DNA from 3 places in the Nocardioides pantholopis genome. Region 1 is predicted to be linked to each of the others. Evidence: predicted binding sites of a transcription regulator. Region 1 holds the regulator's gene; each other region holds the start of a gene.
The links. Region 1 encodes LexA, which represses DNA repair genes until DNA is damaged. Its sites were predicted from a motif close to TCGAACANNTGTTCGA; they were not measured.

Region 1 (7,679 bases):
GCTACCTCGTCCCGAGCCTGCTGCACGGGGAGCGGGTCGTCGTCGCGACGGCCACGCTCGCCCTGCAGCACCAGCTGGTCGAGCGCGACCTGCCCCGGCTCACCGAGGCGCTAGCCGGGCACCGCGGCGTCGACACGTCGTACGCCGTGCTCAAGGGCCGCTCCAACTACGCCTGCCTGCACCGCGTCCGCGAGGGCGTCCCCGACGACCAGGGCGCGCTGGTGCAGATGCCCGAGGGCTCGATGGGCGCGAAGATCCTCGAGCTGCGCGCCTGGGCGGAGAAGGAGGCCGAGGACGCCGGCAGCGGCGAGCGCGACAACGCGCCGCGCCACACCGACCGGGAGTGGCGCCAGGTCAGCGTCAACCACCGCGAGTGCCTCGGCGCGGCCAAGTGCCCCTTCGGCCAGGAGTGCTTCGCCGAGCTGGCCAAGGAGAAGGCGCACCGCTCGCACCTGGTCGTCACCAACCACTCGCTGCTGGCCATCGACGCCATCGAGGGCGTGCCGATGATCCCCGACTACGACGTCGTGGTCATCGACGAGGCCCACGAGCTGACCGCCCGGGTCACCCAGGCCGCCACCGACGAGCTGTGGGCAGCGGAGGTCGAGCGGGCCGCGCGGCGCTCCCAGCGCCACGTCGACGGCAGCGAGGCCGACGACCTCGCCGACGCCGCGGACGCCCTGCGCGCCGCGGTCGCCGAGGGGCGCCCGGGTCGGTTCGAGACCATCCCGGCCGATCTCCACGACGCGCTGGTGCTGGTCCGCGACGCCGCGCGCGCCTGCATCTCGGCGTACCCCAAGGGCGACAAGGACGGCGACCCCGACCCCGGCCGCACCCAGGCCCGCGGCTCCGTGCAGGAGGTCTTCACGACCGCCGAGCGGATGGCGGCCGCCTCCGAGCACGACGTGCTGTGGCTCAACGAGGGCACCGAGCGGATGCCGCCGCGGCTGTGTGTGGCGCCGCTGCAGGTGTGGGGGCAGATGCGCGACAAGCTGCTCACCGAGAAGACAGTCGTGTTCACCTCCGCGACCCTGATGCTCGGCGGCGACTTCAGCTCGGTCGCCACGAGCGTGGGTCTGAAGCCGTCCGAGCGGGTCCTCGACGGCGGCACCCCGAGCGGGGAGGGCCTGCACTGGCGGGGCATCGACGTCGGATCGCCGTTCGACTACGGCCAGCAGGGCATCCTCTACGTCGCCCGGCACCTGCCGCCGCCGGGTCGCGACGGTCTCGGTGCGGCCCAGCTCGACGAGATCGCCGAGCTCATCGACGCCGCCGACGGCCGGACCCTGGGGCTGTTCTCCTCCCGCCGGGCGGCCGAGGCTGCCGCTGAGGCGATCCGCGAGCGGCTGCCGCACCTGACCACGCTCGCGCAGGGCGACGCCCAGCTGCCCGAGCTGGCCCGGCAGTTCGTGGAGGACCCGCACACCTGCCTGTTCGGCACGCTCTCGCTGTGGCAGGGGCTCGACGTCCCCGGCGACACCTGCCAGCTCGTGCTCATCGACCGGATCCCGTTCCCGCGCCCCGACGACCCGCTGATGTCGGCGCGCCAGAAGGCCGCCGACAAGGCCGGCGGCAACGGCTTCATGCAGGTCGCCGCCACTCACGCGGCCCTGCTGATGGCGCAGGGCGCCGGCCGCCTGATCCGCACCACCACCGACCGCGGGGTCGTGGCGGTGCTCGACCCGCGCCTGGCCACCGCCCGGTACGGCGGCTTCCTCAAGGCCAGCCTGCCGACGATGTGGACCACCAGCGACCCGGCGATCGTGCGCCAGGCGCTGCAGCGCCTGAGCGCGACCGCGAAGACGGGCTGAGCCGCACGCACGAGCGCCCCCGCCCGGCCGGAGCCGGAACGGGGGCGCGTTAGGTGCGCGAGGGTCAGAGGCTGCGCAGCACCGCGGTGACCTTGCCGAGGATGGTCGCGTGGGTGCCGTCGATCGGCTGGTACGCCTCGTTGTGGGGGAGCAGCCAGACCTGGCCGTCCTTGCGCTGGAAGGTCTTCACGGTGGCCTCGCCGTCGATCATCGCGGCCACGATCTCGCCGTTCTCGCAGGTGGGCTGCTGGCGGATCACGACGTAGTCGCCGTTGCAGATGGCCGCGTCGACCATCGAGTCGCCGGAGACCTCGAGCAGGAAGAGCTGGCCGTCGCCGACGAGCTGGCGGGGCAGCGGGAAGACGTCCTCGACCCGCTCCTCGGCCAGGATCGGGCCGCCGGCGGCGATCCGGCCCACGACGGGGACGTAGGTGGCCTCCGGCCGGGTGTCGCCGACGCCGGTCTCGTCCACGCCGCTGTCGTCGGCCGAGGACATCGCCCGGCGCGCCGCCATCACCTCGGGGAGGAAGACCTCGAGGGCGCGGGGACGGTTCGGGTCGCGCTTGAGGTAGCCCTTCTCCTCGAGCACCTTCAGCTGGTGGGCCACGCTGGAGGAGCTGGTCAGGCCCACGGCGTTGCCGATCTCGCGCATGCTCGGCGGATAGCCGCGCTTCTCGATGCAGTCCTTGATGTGGGCCAGCACCCGCTGCTGGCGCGGAGTCAGGCCGGTGGCGTCGGCGGGCCCGTCGGGGAGCTCGGCGACCGTGTCGCTCTTCTTCCTGGTCATGTGTGCCTTCCCGCAGTGCGTGCCGCGCCCGGGCCACCCGGGTGCGTGTGCCCACGCTAGCCCCGGAGGGCCGCGGGTTCAAACATCTGTTCGAACCGCGTGTCGCGGCCACCCCCCTGCAGCGCGACCCGGCACGCGACGCGCGTGGCCGGGTCCGAACGGCGAAAGCGTCGCCACCGACCGTCCGACCCAAGCGCCGCCCCCAGGACGGTCAGTGACGAAGATGGTCGCGCAGCCGACGGGCGACCCGAGCCATGGTCGCCTCGGCGACGTGCTGGATCCCCGCGGAGACCCGGGAGGCCGTCAGTGCCGCCACGGCGTAGCGGTCGCCGTCGGCGTGCTCGACCACGCCGATCTCATGGCGGTGGTTGAGCAGCGTCCCGGTCTTCGACGACCAGGTGGTCGCGTCGGAAGCGAAGTCGGGCCAGAGTCGCTGTCGCGCCACGACGTGCTGCCCCATGAGCTCGCGGACTCGCGCGGAGACCTCAGGGACGACGGGGCCCGGCGTGGTCCACAGCACCTCGAGCAGGTCGACGCAGGCACGAGCAGTGCCGGAATTGGCGCGGGCGCTGTCCAGCTGGCGCACGCGGTGGCCGCCGCTCGGCGTTCCGCCGTGCGCTGCCAGCGTCTGCGCGAGCTGCGGTGTCTGCACCAAGGCCTCGGCAGGCGTCTCGGTGAGGTCGGAGAGTCGATGACGCAGGGTCAGGTCCGTGATCCCTAGCCCACGGACGTAGTGCGTCACGTGCGCGGGACTCACCAGGTCGAAGAGTGCATCAGCGGCCACGTTGTCGCTCAGGCACGTGCTGAGGTAGACGACGTCTGCGAGCGCGATGGTGGCCGGAAACCGGAACCGGGTGAGCCCCGCCGGTCCGATCTCGCGACTTCCTCGCCCAGCCAGGCGCAGCTGCCTTCCCTCACTCAGCTCGCCCGAGGCAACCCGGTCGAGCACGGCTGCGGCCAACGGCACCTTGACCAACGACGCGAGCGGCACCACGGCGTCGGGATCGATCCCGATCTCCTCCCCGGAGTCGAGATCGCGCACCAGGAACCAGCCGGTGAGGCCGGCGGCGTCCAATTCGGCCCTGAGATCGCGCAGCAGCCGTACGGTGCCCGAGGTCATGGTCGCCCCCCGGGCTGGCTCCCTAGGCCGACGCCCAGCGCTGCAGCGAGCTGGGTGCCGATCGCAGCGCGCAGTCGGGCGGAGTCGCTGGCCATCGCACAGGTCAAGGCATATCCCCGCGTCAGAGGGGGATGCGCCAGTGGCGACCAGGCCAGGTCAAGGCGCCGCGCTTCGTGCTCGGACAGCACGACCAGATCCGTGGAGGCGAGGACGCTCGCCAGCGCAGCTGCCAATGACGTCGTCACCGAGATCTGAGCGACACCGAGCCCGGCGGACTCCGCAGCCGCGAAGAGGGGGTCGCGCAGGTGGGGCACGTCGTCCTCGGGCAGCAGGTGGACGTGCGCAGCCTCGCTGGCCGGGCTCCGGCCGGAGGGTCGTAGCTGGTCGAGGTGGACGCGACCCGGACGGGGAAGGGCGCCGGCCAGTCCGAGCGTCACCGTCCAGTCGCCGTCCGCGCCCGGGACTGCCGCCACCTGGGCCTCCACGCGCCCGCGGGTCAGCAGATCGGCCCGCACCCGCGGCTCGGCCTCGGTGAGCACCAGCTGCATTCCCGCGTCCCTGCTGGCGAGCTCGACAGCGGCCAGCTCTCGTACGTCGCACCCGGTGGGCACGGCCAGGTGGAGTGACCGCAGGCCAGCCTCCTCGACCTCGAGCAGGAGCGTCTCGGAGGCGCGGACCACCTGCCGAGCGGGTTCGAGCACGCGGTGGCCCGCGAGCGTCAGCGCTGGCGACCGGCCCGACCGGTCGAGGAGAGAGACCCCGAGGTGGCGCTCCAGTGCTGCGATGCGGCGGCTCGCCCCGGGCTGGGACATTCCGACGGCAGCTGCCCCCCGGGTGAAGCTGCCTCGCTCCGCAACGCTCACGAACGCCTCGCAGGCTGCCACCAGGTTCATGGGACCCAGTATGCGCAAACCGCATCGGAATGCACCTGTGAGGCTTGGACAGCATGAGGAGGGGATCGGACTGTGGACCCGTGGACAACGAACACGAGGCAGCGTCCGTGGCGAGCGCGGCGGTTCGCTCCAGCTACGCGAGCCGGCCGGTCCTGAGCTTCGTGGCCGCGTCGGCAACCATCGGGGTGCTCGTCGCTGCGATGGCGCTACCGGTCGCCTGGATCGGGGCCGGGATCGCGCGCGACGTGACGAGCTCAGCAGACGTCGTCCCCGAGGAGATGGAACTGCTGCCGCTTCCGCAGCGCTCGACGGTGCTGGACGCCGACGGCAACGTGCTCGCCCACCTCTTCGAGGAGAACCGGGTCATCGTCCCTCTCGACAAGGTGTCCAGGACCTTCGTCGAGGCACTTCTGGCAGTGGAGGACTCACGCTTCTACGAGCACGGGGGCATCGACCTGCCGGGCACGACGCGCGCCCTGCTCGCCAACGTGGGCTCGGGTTCGATGGTCCAGGGTGGCTCGAGCCTGACCCAACAGCTGGTGAAGCTGACGCTGGTCACGCAGGCTCGCAACGACGCGGAGCGACGCAGCGCGACGGAGCAGTCGGTGACCCGTAAGCTCCGGGAGCTCCGGTTGGCGATCGCGCTGGAGCGGGACCACACCAAGGACTGGATCCTCGAGCGCTACGTCAACACCGCGTACTTCGGGGCAGGCGCCTACGGCATCCAGGCGGCGGCGGAGCGCTACTTCGGCACCGACGCCGCGGATCTCGACCTGCCGCAGTCGGCGCTGCTGGCCGGGCTCGTTCAGAGCCCCTCGGCCTACGACCCCACCGAGAACGCGCGACGGGCTCGCGAGCGGCGGGCGACGGTCCTGCGGCGGATGGCCGGACTGGGGCTGGTCAGTGAGCGCCGGGCACGACGCGTGTCACGCACCGACCTGGGCCTCACCGTGACCCCGGTGCGTAACGGCTGCCTGGCGGGCGAGGCCCCCTTCCTCTGCGACTATGCAGTGCAGTACCTCCTCCAGGATCCTGCGCTCGGGGCCACGCGACAGGCGCGCGAACGCCTGCTCCGTCAGGGCGGGTTGACCATCCGGACGACCTTCGACCGGCGGCACCAGCGCGCCGCCGAGCAGGCTGTGGCCGACCGGACGGACCCCACCGACGCGGCGATCGGCGCGGTCGCCATGATCGTGCCCGGTTCGGGCGACGTGCTCGCCTTGGCCCAGTCTCGACCCATGGGCGGCGACACCGCGAACGGTGAGACCTTCGTCAACCATGGGGTCCCGCCGGAGTACGGAGGCTCCCAGGGCTTCCAGGCCGGATCGACGTTCAAGACCTTCGTCCTGGCCGCGGCCATCGAGCAGGGCATCGGCCTGGACACGACCTACGCGACGCCCAACACGATGTCGTTCGACCAGGCCGACTACGCCAACTGCGCGGGGGCGCCGCCGTATGCCGGCGAGTTCACCGTCGGCAACAACGCGGCCCCCTCCGACGGGTCCGAGAACCTGTACTCCGGTACGCGCCTGTCGATCAACACCTTCTACCTGCGGCTGGCGCAGCAGACCGGTATCTGCGAGCCGTACAACCTGGCCCGTGACCTCGGCGTCCGCCTGACGGCTCCGGAGGGAGCCGACGGCGTGCAGCCCGAGCGCGTCCCGATCTTCCCGCTCGGGGTGGCCGACGTCAGCCCTGTGGAGATGGCCGAGGCCTACGCGACCTTTGCGGCCCGCGGGCTCCATTGCGATGCGCGACCAGTCGCTGAGGTCCGGGGTCCCGGGGATGCCGTGCTCGGCAGCTACGCGCCCCGCTGTGAGCAGGCCGTCGCGCCGACCACTGCCGACGCCGTCAACGACGTGCTGCGCGGCGTCCTGGAGCAGGGCGGGTTCGCCTCGGCCGCCGCCCTGGACAAGCCGGCGGCCGGGAAGACCGGCAACAACGAGGGCCTGTCTGTCTGGTTCGTCGGACACACGCCGGCGCTGGCCACCGCAGCGGTGATCGCCGGGGTCGGCTCCGAGGGCGCTCCCGCGCTGCTCCAGGGCTCCGTCGTGGGCGGCACCGTCATCGGCGTCCCGTCCGCCTCCGCTTACGCGGCACCGTTGTGGGGCGATGCGATGCGCGGGGTTCAGCACCTGCTTCCGGACGAGGACTTCGTCTACCCGGCCACCGTGCCGGGCGCCGGTGCGGAGTGAACCCGCGGTGGCGAGCAAGGCGGTGGCGCCTCGACGAGCCGCGACACGCTCGAACACGTGTTCGCCGAGGTCCTTGCTTTGTTCGAACACCTGCTCTAGCGTCGCACACGTGTTCGATCGAACGTCTGATCGAGCGGCTCATCGGCTGACCTGAACAGGACTGTCGGTGCTCGCCGATAGACATCTGGTCGTCCGGCCACCATCTCCCCAGGAGGCAGTCATGAGCACCATGAGCCACTCGCTCGTCCGTCCGGCCGTCCGGCCCGCTGTCGCGCAGCCCCGCGCCGTTCGCTCCGGCGCCGCCGGCGTCCGGCTGACGCGCCGCGGTCGAGCCGTGGTGCTGCTGGCGGCCGTCGTGGTCATGCTGGCCGTCGTGGTGTTCTGGTCCGCCGGCTCCGTGGCCTCGCCCGAGTCCGGGGCGGCCGAGGCGACCACTGTCGTCACCGTCGGCACCGGTCAGACCCTGTGGGGGATCGCCGCCGACCTCGCGGCCGACGGCGACGTCCGCTCCACGATGCGCGAGATCGAGCGGCTCAACGCGCTCGAGTCCTCGATGCTCGTCGCCGGGCAGCGGCTCCGGGTGCCGCAGGGCTGAGCGCCCATCCAGACGTCGTCGGCCGACTCGACCCCGGCCGGCGATCCGGGGAAGACAGGGGGCGGGGCCATCGGCCCCGCCCCCTGCGCCGTCTCCGCCGGACGATGCAGGGGATCAGCGCGCGGCGCGCCGTCCCCCGGGGGGACGGGGGATCGTGACCGTGGGCGGCTCGTCCGTCGGGGCGGCGGCCGGTGCCGGCTCCGGGGTGCTGGTCACCCCGAGCGCTCGCAGCAGGCGGGCGATCAGCATCAGCCCCGCGAACAGGCAGGCGACGGCGC
Region 2 (7,679 bases), 790 kb from region 1:
GTCGCCCGCGAGGGCGACCACCACACTGTCCTCGTCGGGCTGGCCGAACTCGTCGAGCTCGCCCGTCACGACGCCATAGAGGGGGTCCTCGCCTGTGGTGAACCTTGCGATGCGCACCTCACGAGCCTATCGGCCCGTTCGGCGCCGCCCGACCGGGAGACCTACGATCTCCGGTGTGGAGGTGCTGGCGGCGGCGGACTGGCAGGCGCGCGCGGCGGCGCACGCCGAGCGCGTGGACGCGTTCGTGGCCCCGCACCTCGCCCGCCGGGAGGCGCGGGTCAAGCACCCGGTCCACGACTTCCTGTTCACCTACTACTCCCAGCGCCCGGCCCAGCTGCGCCGCTGGCACCCCGGGTACGGCGTGGGGCTGGCCGGGGCGGAGGCGCAGGCGGCCTACGCCGGCCTCAAGGGCTACGCAGGCGACGGCGACACCGTCGCCGTCACCCGGGACTTCGTGGACGCCCAGCGACCGCTGCTCGAGGCGACCCGGCGGCTGCTCGCGGCGACCGCCGGCCGGGCGCCCAACTTCGGCTGCTTCGGCCTGCACGAGTGGGCGATGGTCTACCGGCTCGACGAGGACGAGACCCGGCACGCGGACTGGCCGCTGCGCCTGGGCCCCGAGGGCACCGACGCGGTCGTGGAGTCGCACCGGGTGGCCTGCTCCCACTTCGACGCCTACCGGTTCTTCACCGGCCCGGCGCGCCCGCTCAACCAGCTCTCCCCCACGGCGTCCGACCGGCCGGCCTTCGAGCAGCCGGCCTGCCTGCACGCGGGCATGGACCTCTACAAGCACGCCTTCCGGCTCACCCCGATGATCGACTCCGACCTGGTCGCCGACTGCTTCGAGCTGGCCCGCGACATCCGGGTGCTCGACATGCGCGCCGCGCCGTATGACCTCACCGGCCTCACCGACCACGACGGCTCGCCGTTCACCCCGGTGCGGATCGAGACCGCCGCAGGCAAGGCGGAGTACGCCGCCGCGCAGCGCGGCTTCGCCGAGCGCGGCGCCCCGCTGCGGGCCCGGCTGGTCGGCGAGTGCGAGCGACTGCTGTCGCTCGCGCGCGACGAGCAGGTCACTCCTCTGCGGGCGCACGATCCCCATAGGTGCGCCTGACCTCACCCATCAGCAGACTTCCAAGACCGATGACACTCCAGGCGAGTCGCTCAGCGTCCGCCCGATCCTGCACTCCGTGGCGATGTCCGTTCCCAATCGCCTTGACGAGCCCCTGCCCGAGATCGTGCCAGCCCTCCTGCTCGCTCAGATCCGACCCAAGCGTCAACGCACCGCCGGGACGCAGGAGCTCGGAGAACAGGCCGCGGCCATACAACTTGCCGCCACTCTTGTTGGACGGGTTGCCTCCTCGACTCCGGAACCAGTGCTCGACGAAGGTGACGACGACGGCCGGAACCTTGTCCCACATCCGACCTTCAACCAGGCCCTCGATATGCGCCCAGAGTTCAGGGTCGCAAGGAGGCGACATACTCGCCTGGGCCTCCCCAGACCCGATTAGCGCCACTGCGGCATTCAGGTACCCGCAGAACTGATCGACTGGACTGCCTTGTCGATATCTCCCCGTGGCGGCGAACGGCGTCCATTCATCCAACTTGGCGACCAGGTAGTGCTCGCGCCCAAGACATGACGCGACCAAGGCCGCGGCCTCGACCCGGAGGCCCTCCGAGTGCGAGCCACTCATCAAGGAGATGCCACCGTCACTCCGGGCCATCCAGGCGATCTCACCCAGACGCTCAACAGCCGCATGTGAATCCATCACCCGATGCACCTTCATTCGTCCCGACCGATGTTCCTCGGCCTCGATGGCGCGAGTCTCCCGGCGAGGATCGGTCGCAGCGCAAGAACGGCCGACCAAGGGACGTGACACGCTCAGGAAACTGATCCGCCCGCGCCTATTCGGGCACGCTCGGCCACCGAATCCGAGCGACCACCCGGGATGCAAGGAGAGGCCGCGACGACGGCGCCGTGCAATTGAACGCTCCGACCTCGTGGCCCACCGTCTCGCACGCACGGAAACTAAACAGCCCCCGGGTCACCGCCGCCGCGCGAATCGAATATCGCCATTCGGCAGACGGTCGTGGAGATATCGGTCGTCGTGGATCAGATGATGGTGACGAGAGCAGAGCAGGACCGCGTTCGCCAGGTCGGTCCTGCCGCCACGGGACCAGGGCTCGAGGTGGTGCGCCTCGGTCCAGGTCGAGGGGATTGAACAGCCCTGGGCGCGGCACTCCCGATCCCGGAGGGCGAGGGCCTTGCGCTGCCCGGGACTGAACAGCCGGGCGGTGCGGCCCAGGTCGAGCGGCACCGACCGGGTGCCGAGCACGGCCGGGACGAGGTCCGCGGTGCAGGCCATCCTCCGGGCCTCTCTGGCGGTGATCCTCGACCCGTCGGCCAACGTCGCGGCCCCGAGCCCCTCGACCAGGGCCGCGAGATCCATGGTGATCACCAGCGTGGTCGCGTCACCCCCGTGCAGCGGCAACCGGGCCGGATCCAGGCACTCCAGCAGCGAGCAGAAGGCCTCACCCAGCCGCCGGTCGTAGGGCACCGTCTCCCCGTCGGAACCGCAGCGACCCTCCGCGCGGCGTGGATTCGTGAACGCCTCCAGCGAGGTCGTGAGCCGCAGCGCCACCGACTCCGGAACCCGGGCCCTGATCAGCGCGGTCCCGTCGCCGAGGTGCTGGATCCGCAGCGAGGTACGCCGCCGGGCGCGCCGCTCGGCGGCCTCCAGCTCCTTCTCCTCCAGCTGCTCGGCCAGCTCAGGGGCCACGACCGCGAGGATCCGCTCCCCCAGGCGCCGCAGCTCACGAGGCCCGAATTCCGCGGCCTGCTCCACCAGGTGCGCCTCGGCGAGCGCCAGGACCCGGCCCCACTCCTCGGCCCCGACGTCGACCAGAGTGGCGGCCGCCGCCAGGTCGTCCAAGGCGGCCACGATCACGTGCCCCTGGTCCACGTCCACACAACCGGTCACCAGGACGCGGCCCAGGTGCTGCCAACGCCGGTCACACGCATCACCGAGCCGCTGCGCCCGACGACCGGCCGCCAACGAGGCATGGGAGCGGTGCGCCAGCCACGCGGCCACGTCACGGTGCCCGTCCGCCTCCGCGACCCCACCCGCGGCCGCCATCAGCATCGCCTCCATCGCCAGCGCCCGCGACGCGACCGCCCGCATCACCTGCAGGGCGCGACGCTGGTCGGCCTCCGGCAGGAACGCCGGCTGCAGATCGACCATCGAGTCCAGGACCGCCACCAGCGACTCGGCGCCCGCCAGATAAGGGTGATGAGCCAGCTCCGTCACTGCGGCCCCCGAAGGTCACCAGGCGTGACAACCATTGCCGCGAAACCCTAATCGTACACCTGTTCGAATTGCACAAAAAGCAGTCAGAGCCTTTTTCTTGAATCTGTGGATAACGATCAGCAGGCAGGCGCGGGGCCCGACAGGCGCCCCTTGGTCGACATCACCGACCAGGCGTCCTCGCTGATGTACGCCGGGACCCTGGTCAACCCGGTGGCGGACGCCTGAGACCCTGGGCCCATGAGCTGGCCCGGACATCCCGTGCTCCAGGTGCCCGTGCCGCCGCTGGAGCCGTTCGTCCGGGCCCGCACCGCCCACTACGACGCGGCGTACCTGTCCGCGGCGCCCTGCCACGTGCACGCCCACGTCACCGCGCTCGGCCCGTTCCTCCCCGACCCCGACGAGGAGGACCTGGCGCTGGTCGCGAAGGTCGCGGCCTCGGTCGAGCCCTTCGACTTCGTGCTGGACCGGCTCGCGACCTTCCCCGACGGGATCATCCACCTGGCGCCGGAGCCGGACGCGTCGTTCCGGGAGCTGACCCGGCGCCTGGTCGAGGCCTTCCCGCAGTGCCCGCCGTACGGCGGGGCGTTCGGCCGGGTCGAGGACGTGGTGCCGCACCTGACAGTGGACGCAGCCTCGAACGCCCCGGGGGCGGCGGTCACCCAGGCCTCCACCCGGCGGCTGCTCGGCGACCTGGTGCCGGCCCGGTGCCGGGCCGAGCGGCTGGACCTCGCGTGGTACGAGCCGCACCGCTGCCGGGTGCTCGCCTCCTGGCCGCTGGGCGGCTGACTCCCCGCCGGCCCGCGGGCGGATCGGGCCCGCGCCGGACTAGCGCGCCGGGGCGCCGAGCAGGGCCCGGATGCCGTCGACGACGATCGCGAGCCCCAGCTCGAAGTCCGAGCCCTCCCGGGGCCCGTCGGCGATCGCGCCGGCGCTGCCGGCCTGGAGGTGGATCTGCTCGTCGGTCGCGTGCCCGAGCACGAAGTGCAGCAGCGTGCCCGCCGCGGTCGCCGCCCGGTCCGGGGGCAGGCCGGCGCCCGCCAGCTCCCGCACCAGCGCGTCGTACGGCGCGGTGGCGCCCAGGCCGAACGCGCGCACGGTGGCGACCAGCTCGGCGCCGTCGCGGTAGGCCAGCATCGACTCGCGAAGTCCGGTGCACACCGCACTCACCCGCTGGTCCCACGACCCGGCCGGGACCGGCCGGGCGCCCCGGGCCAGCAGCTCGTCGGCGACCGCGGCGAGCAGCGTCTGCTTGTTCGCGAAGTGGTGGTAGAGCGCGCTGGGCTGGACCCCGAGCTCGGTGCCGAGCCGGCGCATGGACAGGTCGGCCAGACCGTGCCGGTCCAAGACGTCGAGGGCCCGCTCGACGACGTCCTCGCGGCGGTTGCGCATCCGGTCCTCCTGGTCCACGGTCGGCCGGGGCGGCATTGACCTGCGGCGACGCCCACCCTAACCTGAACGCCGTTCAGCTGACCACCGTTCAGGTCCGACCCCGAGGACGCCCGATGACGACCACCGCCCGGCCCGTGACCGCCCCAGCGCGGCGCCGCCTCAGCACCACCGACCTGGCACTGGTGGCGGCCTTCGCCGCGCTGATCGCGGCCTGTGCGGTGGTCGGCGGCATCCCGGTCGGGGGCGCGGGCGTCGACATCACCTTGCAGGGCTTCGGGGTGCTGCTGGCCGGCTGCGTGCTGGGCCCGCTGCGCGGGTTCCTGGCCGTGGCCCTCTACCTCGGCCTCGGCGCGATCGGCCTGCCGGTCTTCTCCGACCACGCCTCCGGGCTGGGTCCGTTCACCGGCGTCAGCGCCGGCTACCTGTGGTCGTTCCCGCTGGCCGCGGCCCTGGCCGGCTTCCTGGTCACGCACGTCGCGGGGCCGGCCCGCAAGACCCGCGCCCTGTTCGTGTTCGCCTGCGCGATCGCCGCGAGCGTCCTGGTCGTCCACACCCTCGGCATCGCCGGCATGAAGCTCTACCTCGATGTCTCCTGGGGCGACGCGCTGCGCTTCGACATGCCGTTCTGGCTCGGCGACGTGGTGAAGATGGCGCTCGTGGCACTGGTCGCCGCCGAGGTGCACCGCGCGTTCCCGCAGCTGCTGCACGGCCGCTGAGCGTGCCCGTCATCGAGCTCCAGGACGCCGGCGTCGCCGTCGCCGCCCCGGACGGCGAGCGCACGATCCTCGCGCCGACCACCCTCACCCTCACCGAGCACCGGGTCGGCCTGATCGGCGGCAACGGTTCGGGCAAGTCCACCCTGGCCCGGCTGCTCAACGGCCTGGTGACCCCGTCCTGCGGCCGGGTGCTCGTCGACGGGCTGGACGTGGCCCGCGCCGGCGCCCGGGTCCGGCGCCGGGTGGCGTTCTCCTTCACCGACCCGGCTGCCCAGCTGGTGATGCCGACCTGCGTGGAGGACGTCGAGCTCTCGCTGCGCCGCCAGGTCCGCGATTCGCGCGAGCGTCGTCGGCGCGCACTGGAGCTCCTCGACCGGCACGGCCTCGGCGCCCACGCCGACGTCTCGGTGCACGCGCTCTCGGGCGGCCAGAAGCAGCTGCTCGCGCTGGCCGGCGTGCTGGCCACCGAGCCCGCGCTCCTGGTCGCCGACGAGCCGACGACGCTGCTCGACCTCGCCAACACCCGGCGGGTCGGCGACCTGCTCCTCGGGCTCCCCCAGCAGCTGGTGCTGGTCACCCACGACCTCGACCTGGCCCGCCGCTGCGACCGGGTGCTCGTGGTCGCCGACGGCGCGGTGACCTACGACGGCCCGGCCGCGGCGGCCGTGGACCACTACCTGGCGACGGCGGGCGCGTGAGCGGCCCCCTGCTGATCGGCGTCTACCAGCCGGGGGCCACCGTGCTGCACCGGCTGCCGGTCGGCCCCAAGGTCGCCGGGCTCGCGGCGTTCAGCCTGGCCGTGGTGCTGGTGCGCAGCATGCCGGCGTCGTTCTGCTGGCTCGCGCTGGCCGCGCTCGGCGCCGCGCTGGCCCGGGTGCCGCTGGCCGCGCTGGTCCGCTCGGCGCGCGCGATCCTGCTGGTCGCCGTCGTCCTCGCCGCCCTGCAGTGGTGGCTGGAGGGCCGGGGCAAGGCGGTCGAGACCCTGGTCGACCTGCTGGCGCTGGTGCTGGCCGCCCTGGTCGTCTCCGCCACCACCCCGGTGCACGCGATGCTGGACGCGATCGTGCGCTGGCTGGGGCCCGCGCGGCGGCTGGGAGTCGACCCCGACCGGGTGGCGCTCACGTTCTCCCTGGCCATCCAGGCCCTCCCCGGCACTGTCGCGCTGGCCGTGGAGACCCGGGACGCGGCCCGCGCCCGCGGCCTCGGCCGGCACCCGCGGGCCTACCTCACCCCGTTCGTGATCCGGGTGGTGGCCCGGGCCCACGAGACCGGCGACGCCCTGCACGCCCGCGGCCTCGGCGACGAGGACCCCGACGAGGGGCTCACCACGGATCGCCGTCGCGCCAGTCGCAGGTGAGCGGGGCGTCCAGGTCGAGCGGCACCGTCCCGGGCCGCACCAGGACCGCCCCGTCGTCGTCCGGGGTGGGGCGGATGCCGTCGGGGGTCAGCACCGAGGTCGGCCCGCGCCAGGGCAGCCAGCCGCGGGCGGCGTACAGCGGCAGGCCGGCGTCGGAGGACCCGAGCGCGAGCAGCTCGTAGGCCGAGGACAGGCCCTCGAGCGCGGTCAGCACCGTCGAGCCGTGGCCACGGCGCCGGTGCTCGGGGTGCACGGCGACCGCCTCGACGTACCCGCAGCGCAGGGCGCGGCCGCCGTGGAGTAGCCGGCGCAGCACCAGCGACCCGTGTGCCAGGACGTCGTCGCCGTCGACCACGAGCGCGTGCATCCCGCCGAGCGCGTGGTCCCAGTCGGTGTCGTCGAAGCCGCCCTCGGCGGCGGGGAAGGCGCGGCCGAGCAGGCCCCGGACCGCGGCGAGCTCGTCGCCCGCGAGCTCCCCGGAGTGGGCCATCACCAGCCGGCTCACCATCCCGGCGCCGTCCGTCCGGCCCACGGCGCCGCGGCCTCGATCTGCGCCGAGAGCGCGAGCAGCAGCTCCTCCTCGGCCGGCCGGGCGGCCAGCATCACCCCGACCGGCAGCCCGTCCGTGGTCCAGTGCAGCGGCAGCGAGATCGCCGGCATCCCGGTCACGTTCCATGCCGAGGTCCACGGCGTGAACGCCATCTGCGCCCGGAAGTCCGCGGCCGGGTCGGCGTCGTCGCGCAGCGCCCCCACCGGGACGGGCGGGGCCGCGAGCGTGGGCGTCAGCACCACGTCGTACGGCGCCAGCGCGGCCAGGGCGGTGGCGGCGAAGCGCCGCATCGCCCCGATGGCCAGCCCGAACTCGGGGCCGGTCGCGGCCCGGCCCCGCTCGGTCAGCCACCGGGTGAG
Region 3 (7,679 bases), 1.9 Mb from region 1:
AGGGTGCCAACGAGACCGTCAGGCTGGAGCTGAAGAACGCCAGCAGCGTGCCCCTGAACCTCGGTAAGGGCGTGCTGACCACGGACGGTGACCTGTTCGCAGGCGCCGCGCCGGCGAACGCCACGGTCCACGACCCGGCGAACGTCCAGCTCGCCCCCGGTGAGACCGACGCGGTGATCCTGCACGTCACGACCCCGGACGACTGGCCCGCGGACTACCAGGGCGCCGAGGGGACGATGACCGTGCAGTTCACCGGAGAGTCCTGACAGATGGCGGGCCGCGCTGTGGCCGTGCGCACTCTGCGCACGGCTGCTGACGTCCTGGTCTGGGTCCTCGCGGTCATCGGGGTCCTCAGTCTGGCGGTGTGGGGCGCGACCACCCTGGGTGTGATCAAGCCGCTCATCGTCGTCTCCGGGTCCATGGAGCCGGAGATCATGACCGGCGACCTGGTGGTCGCGACGCCCGTCCCGATCGAGGAGGTCGAGGTCGGGGACGTGCTGTCCCTGCACAACGACGTCTCGGACCGGCTCGTCACGCACCGCGTCATCGAGGTGGCGCAGCACGACGACGGCTCGTGGCACGTCCGCATGCAGGGCGACGCCAACGACAGCCCGGACGCCGGTGAGTACGTCGTCACCGACGACACGGTGCTGGCCCCGCGCTGGCAGTTCGCAGGCGTGGGCAAGGCCCTGACGCGGCTGACGGACCCGAGCGTTGCCGTACCGCTCCTGATCGGGGTCGCAGCGATCCTCGCGCTGAGCCTGATGCGCCGCCCCGACTCCGTCCCGGCGGGCAGGCAGCAGGACGTGGCGCGCGACCCGCACGATGAGGACGCGGCCCGCGACCTGGTTGGAGCCTCGTCAAGTCGGGCCCCGTGAGGGCCCTCCTGGGCGCGGCCGTGCGGCGCACGGCCGCGCCCAGCCTGCACACCCACCAATGACAACGTGAGAAGAGAAAGGAGCCAACGCATGACCTGGCCCGCCACGGGCCGGCGCCTGCTCGCCGCGATCGGCGCGCTCGGCGCGGTCGTCCTCGTGGTTGCGACTACCGCGACCCCGACGGTCGCGGGCTGGACCGACGGGGCCGTGTTCGCCGCAAAGGCGACGTCCGGCACCTGGGCCACCGAGGGCGGCGACAGCTGCGAGGTGCTGGACACCACCACCGGCGAGGTGGTCGGGACCTGCACCGTCGACGGGGTGACCTTCAGTGACGGGTGGGCGCAGGGCACCAGGTTCAGTGTGGCCGTCAGCGGGTTCCAGCCGAGCAACGACCGGGTGGCCAGGGTGAGCGTCGACCTGTCGCAGTACAGCTCCGCCTGGGACTGGGCCGCCGGCTCCGTACAGATGGACAGCGCGCAGGACGTCGAGTGGTCCGCGCCCGTCGTGACCTTCACGACCTACCCGTGGGGCTTCTCCCCGTTCACCGGCACCTACATCCAGCCCGAGACCCGGACCGGGTCGGCACCGGCGGAGGAGCCTCAGGACTCGGCGCCGGCGGAGGAGCCTCAGGACTCGGCGCCGGCGGAGGAGCCTGGGGACTCGGCGCCGGCGGAGGAGCCTGGGGACTCGGCGCCGGTGGAGGAGCCTGGGGACTCGGCACCGGCGGAGGAGCCTCAGGACTCGGCGCCGGCGGAGGAGCCTCAGGACTCGGCAGACAGTTCGGCGTCGCAGTCCGCACGACGAGGTGACGCAGCATCCCGGCCTTGATCGGGCGCCGGCCCGGCCCGCCCGCGATCTCGAGTTCGCCCTTCTAGGCAGACGGTGGACGGCCCGCGCCTGCGCGGCGGCGGCGCTGGCGCTCATCACCCTGGTCGGCACTCTGCCCGTCACTCGTCGGCTGGGCGGCTCCGTGAACCCGTGGTCTCCGGCGACGCCCTGATGGTGGCGAGCTCCTACGTCCTCGTGCAGGCGCCGAACTCCGCAGTCGGGCAGGTACAGGTGGATGTCACGGGCTTCTGTGCCGGTTATGTCCGCCGGTGGAAGCGGAGGTCGCCGTTGGCGAGCCGGTCGGTGGAGTACCGGTCGTCGTGGGCCCGGTGATGGTGGTGGGAGCACAGCAGCATCCCGTCGGCGAGGTCGGTGCGGCCGCCGGTGGACCAGGGATCGCGGTGATGGGCCTCGCACCAGGCGGCGGGGATCTGGCAGCCCTCTGCGCGGCACTCCCGGTCCCGCAGCGCGAGGGCGCGACGCTGGGCCCGGGTGAAGAACCGGCGCCCCCGCCCCAGGTCGAGGACCTCGCTGTCGCCGCCGAGCACGGCGGGCACGATCTGGGCGGTGCACGCCAGCCGGCGGGCCTCGGCCGCGGTGATCCGGTCATGGGACTCACCCGGCGCCGGGTTCCCCAGCGTCGCCGTCCCGAGCCGCTCGCGCAGCGATGTCAGCGAGATCGTGACCACCAGTGTGGTGGCATCGCCGCCGTGGATCGGCAGCCGGGCCGGGTCCAGGGCCTCGAGCAGGTCGCAGAACGCCTGCGCCGTCTTCCGCCCGTACGGCACTGCCCGCACCGGCTCAGCCGGGGCCGGCGCGTTGTCGCGGCGGGGGTTGGTGAACGCGTGCAGGTAGGTGGCCAGCCGGGCCGCCGAGGCGTCCGGGATCAGGCCGCTGATCCGCGTCGTGCCGTCCCCCAGGGCGTGGATCCGCAGCCGCATCCGCTCGTGTGCGGACGCCTCCAGGGCGGCCAGCTTCCGGGCCTCCGCAGCCTCCGCGACCTCGGGGGCCACCAGGTCCAGGATCCGCCGGCCCAGCCGGCGCAGCTCGATCGGGCCGTACGTCGCGGCGTACGCCACGAGCGCCGCCTCGGCCTCGTCGACCACCGCCTCGTCCACCCCGGACGGCAGGTCGGCCAGGGACGCCGCGATCGCCCGTGCCTGGTCCAGGTTCACCCGCCCCTCGCGGACCCCGGCCGCGAGCACCGGCCGGTCCGCCAACGCCAACGCCAACCGCAGCTCGCAGGCGCACTCACCCCGACGCCGCCGGGTCTCGGCCGCGGCCCACACCCCCACATCGCGCGTGCCCGCCGCCTCGGCCACGTCACCCGCGTCCGCACAGACCCGCAACCGCAGCTCGGCCACCCGCGACTCGACCGCGGCCAGCTCGACCAACGCTGCCGCCTTGTCGGCGGTGTCCATGAACGCTGGGTTCACGTCCACGACCGACTTCAGCACATCGCCGAGCTCGCGGGCGGCGACCCGGATCGGATGGTCCATGCGAGCCTCCAGCAGCTCCACAGGCGATGTCGTGACCCCATTCTATTCGAATACATGTTCGAACGCAAGGTTTGCGGACCACTAGATGGCCTCGACTTCGTGGTGGCAGTTCTGGCCTGAGGCTTCGGCGTTGGCTGCCAAAGAACCGATCGATCCCCGCGTCCGTCTCGCGATCTCGCAGTGGCCCGACGATGCCCGCGCGCTGTATCGACGTTCTGCGCCGAGCGCGGCATCTCTCGCAAGAGGTCGAGTCCCTCGAAGCTGACCGAGGAGGTTAGAAGCGGCCCAACGCCGACCGGAGCTGGCTCGAGCGCCCCGTCGTCGCCCGGCATTAGCAGCCGCGCCAGCAGCCCCCTACCGACCTGCCCGCCGACATCCGCGTCATGAAGTTGAACTCGGCAGGCGTCATCCATGTCGACAAGGTCTTCTACAAGCTGCACGTCGACCACGCCTTCAAACAGGTCCTCGCCGTCACCGACGGCGATCACTTCACCGTCACCGACTTCGGCGGCGAGATCCTCGCCGAGCCCACCCGCGCAGCGCCTGGCGTCACCTACGCCGGCAACGGCCGACCCCGCGGACCCCGCCCAAGAACGAGCGTTCGTCCCGAAGTCCTGAGGTATCAGCATCACATGGTCTGTTCGTGTGCCTGAGAGCGCTGCAGGTCGCGTCCTCAGGCCCACGACTCGGGTTGGATGCCCGCGCACTCGGCTGAGCAATTGGCGACGAGCGGATCGACACGTCTGGGGCTCAGTGGGGGGTCCCCGTCGCACGCGCAGGCGCGGGAGCGGGCAAGGCCGCCATCGCCGTCTCGGCGATGCCCACGAGGTCCTCGGAGGTCCCTCCGTCGCGAGCGCAGCCGGACATGCCGCGCATGACGGCCACGAGGAACGACGCTAGGTGATCGGTGTTCGCCGTGGCGGGGAGATCGCCGTCCCGCACCCCTTGGTCAAGGCGGTCCTTGAGACGCCGATGGATGATCTTGCGCTGGGGTTCGAGCCGCGGCTCGGTCAGCATCAGACACCCCGCGGGCGTTGTCGGGTCCGTGTGCGCGTGTGCGGTGTCCGTCAAGATCGCGGCGATGGCCTCGTGCGTGGTCGGCAGCTCCGCAGCGCGGTCGACCGCCTCGCACGTGCGCTCGAAGTACATCGCCGAGGCCTCCTCGAACAGGCGGCGCTTGTCGCCGAACGCCGCGTAGAGGCTGGGCGGTGTCACGCCCATCGCCGAGGTCAGCATCGCGACGGAGGTCTCCTCGTAGCCCGTGCGCCAGAACTGCTCGAGAGCTGCGAGGAGCGCGGCATCGCGATCGAAGCTCCGCGGTCGGCCGGCCATGACGACCAGCATAACGTATCGATCGTTATGGAACGTGCTACGGTTCCTGACGTCAAACAATAGCGATCGCTACAGAATGGATGGTCATGGACGTCAAAGGAGCGGTGGTGCTCGTCACCGGAGCAAATCGAGGCATCGGTGCCGCGTTCGTCGAGCAGCTGAGGAATCGCGGCGCGGCCAAGATCTACGCCGCCGCTCGCGATGTGGACGCGGTCGACGTCGACGGCGTGCACCGGCTTCAGCTCGACATCACGAGCGCAAGTCAGATCGAAGCAGCGGCCGCCGCGGCGGGTGATGTCCAGGTGCTCATCAACAATGCCGGCATCTCCACCGGAACTGCGCTCGTGACCGGGGACGAGGCGACGATCCGGCGCGAGATGGATACCAACTTCTACGGCCCGCTGCGCATGATCCGCGCGTTCGCCCCCGTCCTGGGATCGAACGGAGGCGGCGCGATCCTCAACGTCATCTCGGCACTGTCGTGGTTCACCCTCCCGACCGCCGGCGCGTACGCCGCGTCGAAAGCCGCTGCCTGGGCGCTCACCGACAGCGCGCGGCTGGAGCTCGCGCCGCAAGGCACGCAGGTGGTCGCCGTCCACATGGGGATGGTCGACACCGACATGGTCTCAGGGATCGAGGCACCGAAGATCGCACCGTCGGACCTGGCGAGTGCCGCCCTCGACGCCATCGAGACAGGTGCGGACGAGGTGCTGGGCGACGACTGGGCGAAGTTCGTCAAGTCCGGGCTGACCCTCGACCCGAAGACGCGGTACGAGCAGATCCTCGCCGCCCTGGGGGCCTGAGAGAGCTGCTCCAGGCGTCGCGGTCCACCCCGCGAGGTCGATGTCGTCGCCCGAGCTCGCCGCTCAGGCCACGTCCGCGTGCGGGGCCTCGACCGGCTCTACCTCGCCGTGGCGCGCCAGGCTGACCGCGCCGGCCACGGACAGCACGAATCCCAGGCAGGCCACGGCGCCCCAGCCCGGACGGGTCTGGTCGCCGAGGAGCAGCAGGCCCACCAGCGCCGGGGCGACGGTCTCGCCGACGACCAGCGGTGCGGTGGCCTCGGTGACGCTGCCGCGCTGGAGCGCGATGGAGTAGGTCAGCATCGCCACGACGCCGGCGACCGCGAGCGCGTAGGTCGCCGGGCTCTCCAGGAGGGGACCGACCTCGTCGAGCAGGTGGTCGGGGGACAGGTCGCCGGGCAGCATCCGGGAGGCGACCGCGGTGGCTCCGAAGGCCAGGCCGGCGACGGCCCCCAGGGCCCGGGCCCCGGCGGCGCCCGGCAGCCGCGCGAGCGGGATCGCGGCGACGGCCAGCAGCAGGGTCGCCGCCAGGACGCCCCACTGCTCGGCGTCGCTGACCTCGACGCTGCGGTCCTCGGTGGCCGACATCCCGACCAGCACCAGCCCGCCGACCACGACCGTGATCCCGAGCCGGTCCGCCCGGCTCAGCGGCATCCGCAGGAACAGGGCGCCCAGGATGGCGGTGATCGCGAGGAAGCTGGCGACCACCGACTGCACCACGAACAGCGGCAGACTGCGGACCGCGACCAGGCTGAGGAGGAATCCGAGCCCGTCGAGGCAGACCCCGGCGACGTACGCCCAGGAGCGGAACAGGCGGACCAGCAGTCGGGGGTCGAGGCCCTGCACCGCCTGGGTACGGCGGGCCGCGACGGCCTCGAGGACCGAGCTCACGCCGTAGCAGAGGGCGGCCCCCGCGGCAGCCAGCAGCCCGACGAGCATCGAGCCACGCTAACCGAGCCCGCGGCCTCGGCGCCGGGTGCGTGCACACTGGCTGCATGCGGCGCAGTCGCCCGCGGGATCTCGGACGCTCGTGGAGCGATGTGCTCGACGGCTGGTTCTTCGCGCTCTCGGGCGTGACCGGCGTCTGGTTCGCCTACGTGCTGCTGCGCGACGGGGTCCGGCCCGGGTGGCCGACGCTGCTGCTGCTCGTCTTCTGGCTGTTCTTCAGCTACCTGGTGCTGCCGCGCCTGCACCGGATCCTCACCTCGATCTACCTGCCCGGCTACTTCGTCGGCCGTACCCGGACCAGCGACGGGCTGCTCGGGGACCCGGTGAACCTCGGATTCCTCGGCAGCGAGGCCCATGTGCACGGCGCGATGACCGTCGCCGGGTGGACGCTGGCCGACGAGCTCGACGTCCGGAGCGCGGTCCGCATCGTGCGCAGCGTGCTGCGCAGGCGCAGCTACGCCGGCGCGCCGGTGAGCCCGCTGCACCTCTTCGACCGCAGGCAGGACTTCGCCTACGAGCAGGAGGTCGCGGGCACCCCGTCGCAGCGCCACCACATCCGGTTCTGGCGCTGCCCGGACGGCTGGCTGCTGCCGGGCGGCTTCCGTGCCGACTGGCTGGCCGCGGCCACCTTCGACCGTGGCGTCGGGCTGTCCTGGTTCACCCTGCAGTTCACCCATCGCATCGACGAGGACACCGATGTCGAGCGCGACTTCGTCGTCGAGACCGTGTGTGCGGCGGTGCCCGGGGCACAGGTCAGCGTGATCGAGAACTTCTCCTCGGGCTACCACCACCGCAACGGCGGCGGCGACCGGATCCGCACCGACGGTGACCTGCCGATCCTGGACGTGCGCTGCGCGCGCGCCGCGGCCGTCGTGGACGCGCCCGCGTCGAGGCCTGCCCCGGTGGTGGCCTCGCGCCTCCCGGACGTTCCCCAGGCGGTGCTGGTCGGGGCCGGGATCGCCCTCGCCCGCGCCACGACGTACGGCCTCGGTGCGGTCCTGTACGCCGTCCGGGAGTCCGCCACGACGCTGGCGGTGGCGGTCGTGGTCCTCGCCGTCTGCGAGGCCGTGCTAGCCCTCGCCGTCCTGGCGGGATGGAACTGGGCTCGGCTGCTGCTCGTCGCGGGCTGCTCGGTCACCGCGGTGGCCGCGATGACGATCTCCTTCCTCGGCCACCAGCCGCCGGTCGGGCTGGGCCAGCTGCTCACCGTGGGCGGCAGCATCCTGGTGCTGCTGGCGCTGTCCAGCCAGGAGGCCCGGGACTTCGCGACCGGCAGGAGCGCCGTCCCGGTCCGAGCGGGGACGCCGACATGACCGGGAACCTGACCGGGCCCTGGTGGCGCAGCCCCGCCGTACCGGCCGCCCTCGGTGTCGGTGCCGGCACCCTCTACG

Region 2: the regulator LexA is predicted to act here: its motif matches at 3,360-3,375, upstream of EBO35_RS06810 (HNH endonuclease signature motif containing protein).
Region 3: the regulator LexA is predicted to act here: its motif matches at 3,252-3,267, upstream of EBO35_RS12105 (HNH endonuclease signature motif containing protein).

Annotation. Positions count from the first base shown of each region.
Region 1 covers NZ_CP033324.1:633,873-641,551, forward strand. Annotated here, with positions in the region: gene EBO35_RS02980 (ATP-dependent DNA helicase) at 1-1,811, shown strand, start outside; gene lexA (transcriptional repressor LexA) at 1,876-2,598, opposite strand; gene EBO35_RS02990 (serine hydrolase) at 2,810-3,718, opposite strand; gene EBO35_RS02995 (hypothetical protein) at 3,715-4,419, opposite strand; partial or broken gene EBO35_RS20345 (helix-turn-helix domain-containing protein) at 4,435-4,611, opposite strand; gene EBO35_RS03000 (transglycosylase domain-containing protein) at 4,719-6,806, shown strand; gene EBO35_RS03005 (LysM peptidoglycan-binding domain-containing protein) at 7,027-7,401, shown strand; gene EBO35_RS03010 (hypothetical protein) at 7,516-7,679, opposite strand, start outside.
Region 2 covers NZ_CP033324.1:1,426,509-1,434,187, reverse strand. Annotated here, with positions in the region: gene EBO35_RS06825 (fumarylacetoacetate hydrolase family protein) at 1-117, opposite strand, end outside; gene EBO35_RS06820 (3-methyladenine DNA glycosylase) at 176-1,114, shown strand; gene EBO35_RS06815 (TIGR02391 family protein) at 1,074-1,781, opposite strand; gene EBO35_RS06810 (HNH endonuclease signature motif containing protein) at 2,046-3,308, opposite strand; gene EBO35_RS06805 (2'-5' RNA ligase family protein) at 3,546-4,094, shown strand; gene EBO35_RS06800 (TetR/AcrR family transcriptional regulator C-terminal domain-containing protein) at 4,134-4,697, opposite strand; gene EBO35_RS06795 (biotin transporter BioY) at 4,811-5,413, shown strand; gene EBO35_RS06790 (energy-coupling factor ABC transporter ATP-binding protein) at 5,416-6,111, shown strand; gene EBO35_RS06785 (CbiQ family ECF transporter T component) at 6,108-6,770, shown strand; gene EBO35_RS06780 (GNAT family N-acetyltransferase) at 6,736-7,278, opposite strand; gene EBO35_RS06775 (amidase) at 7,272-7,679, opposite strand, start outside.
Region 3 covers NZ_CP033324.1:2,516,428-2,524,106, reverse strand. Annotated here, with positions in the region: gene EBO35_RS12120 (hypothetical protein) at 1-266, shown strand, start outside; gene EBO35_RS12115 (signal peptidase I) at 270-878, shown strand; gene EBO35_RS19750 (hypothetical protein) at 969-1,706, shown strand; gene EBO35_RS12105 (HNH endonuclease signature motif containing protein) at 1,964-3,205, opposite strand; gene EBO35_RS12100 (hypothetical protein) at 3,589-3,858, shown strand; gene EBO35_RS12095 (TetR/AcrR family transcriptional regulator) at 3,956-4,549, opposite strand; gene EBO35_RS12090 (SDR family oxidoreductase) at 4,624-5,340, shown strand; gene EBO35_RS12085 (hypothetical protein) at 5,404-6,279, opposite strand; gene EBO35_RS12080 (LssY C-terminal domain-containing protein) at 6,336-7,601, shown strand; gene EBO35_RS12075 (DUF998 domain-containing protein) at 7,598-7,679, shown strand, end outside.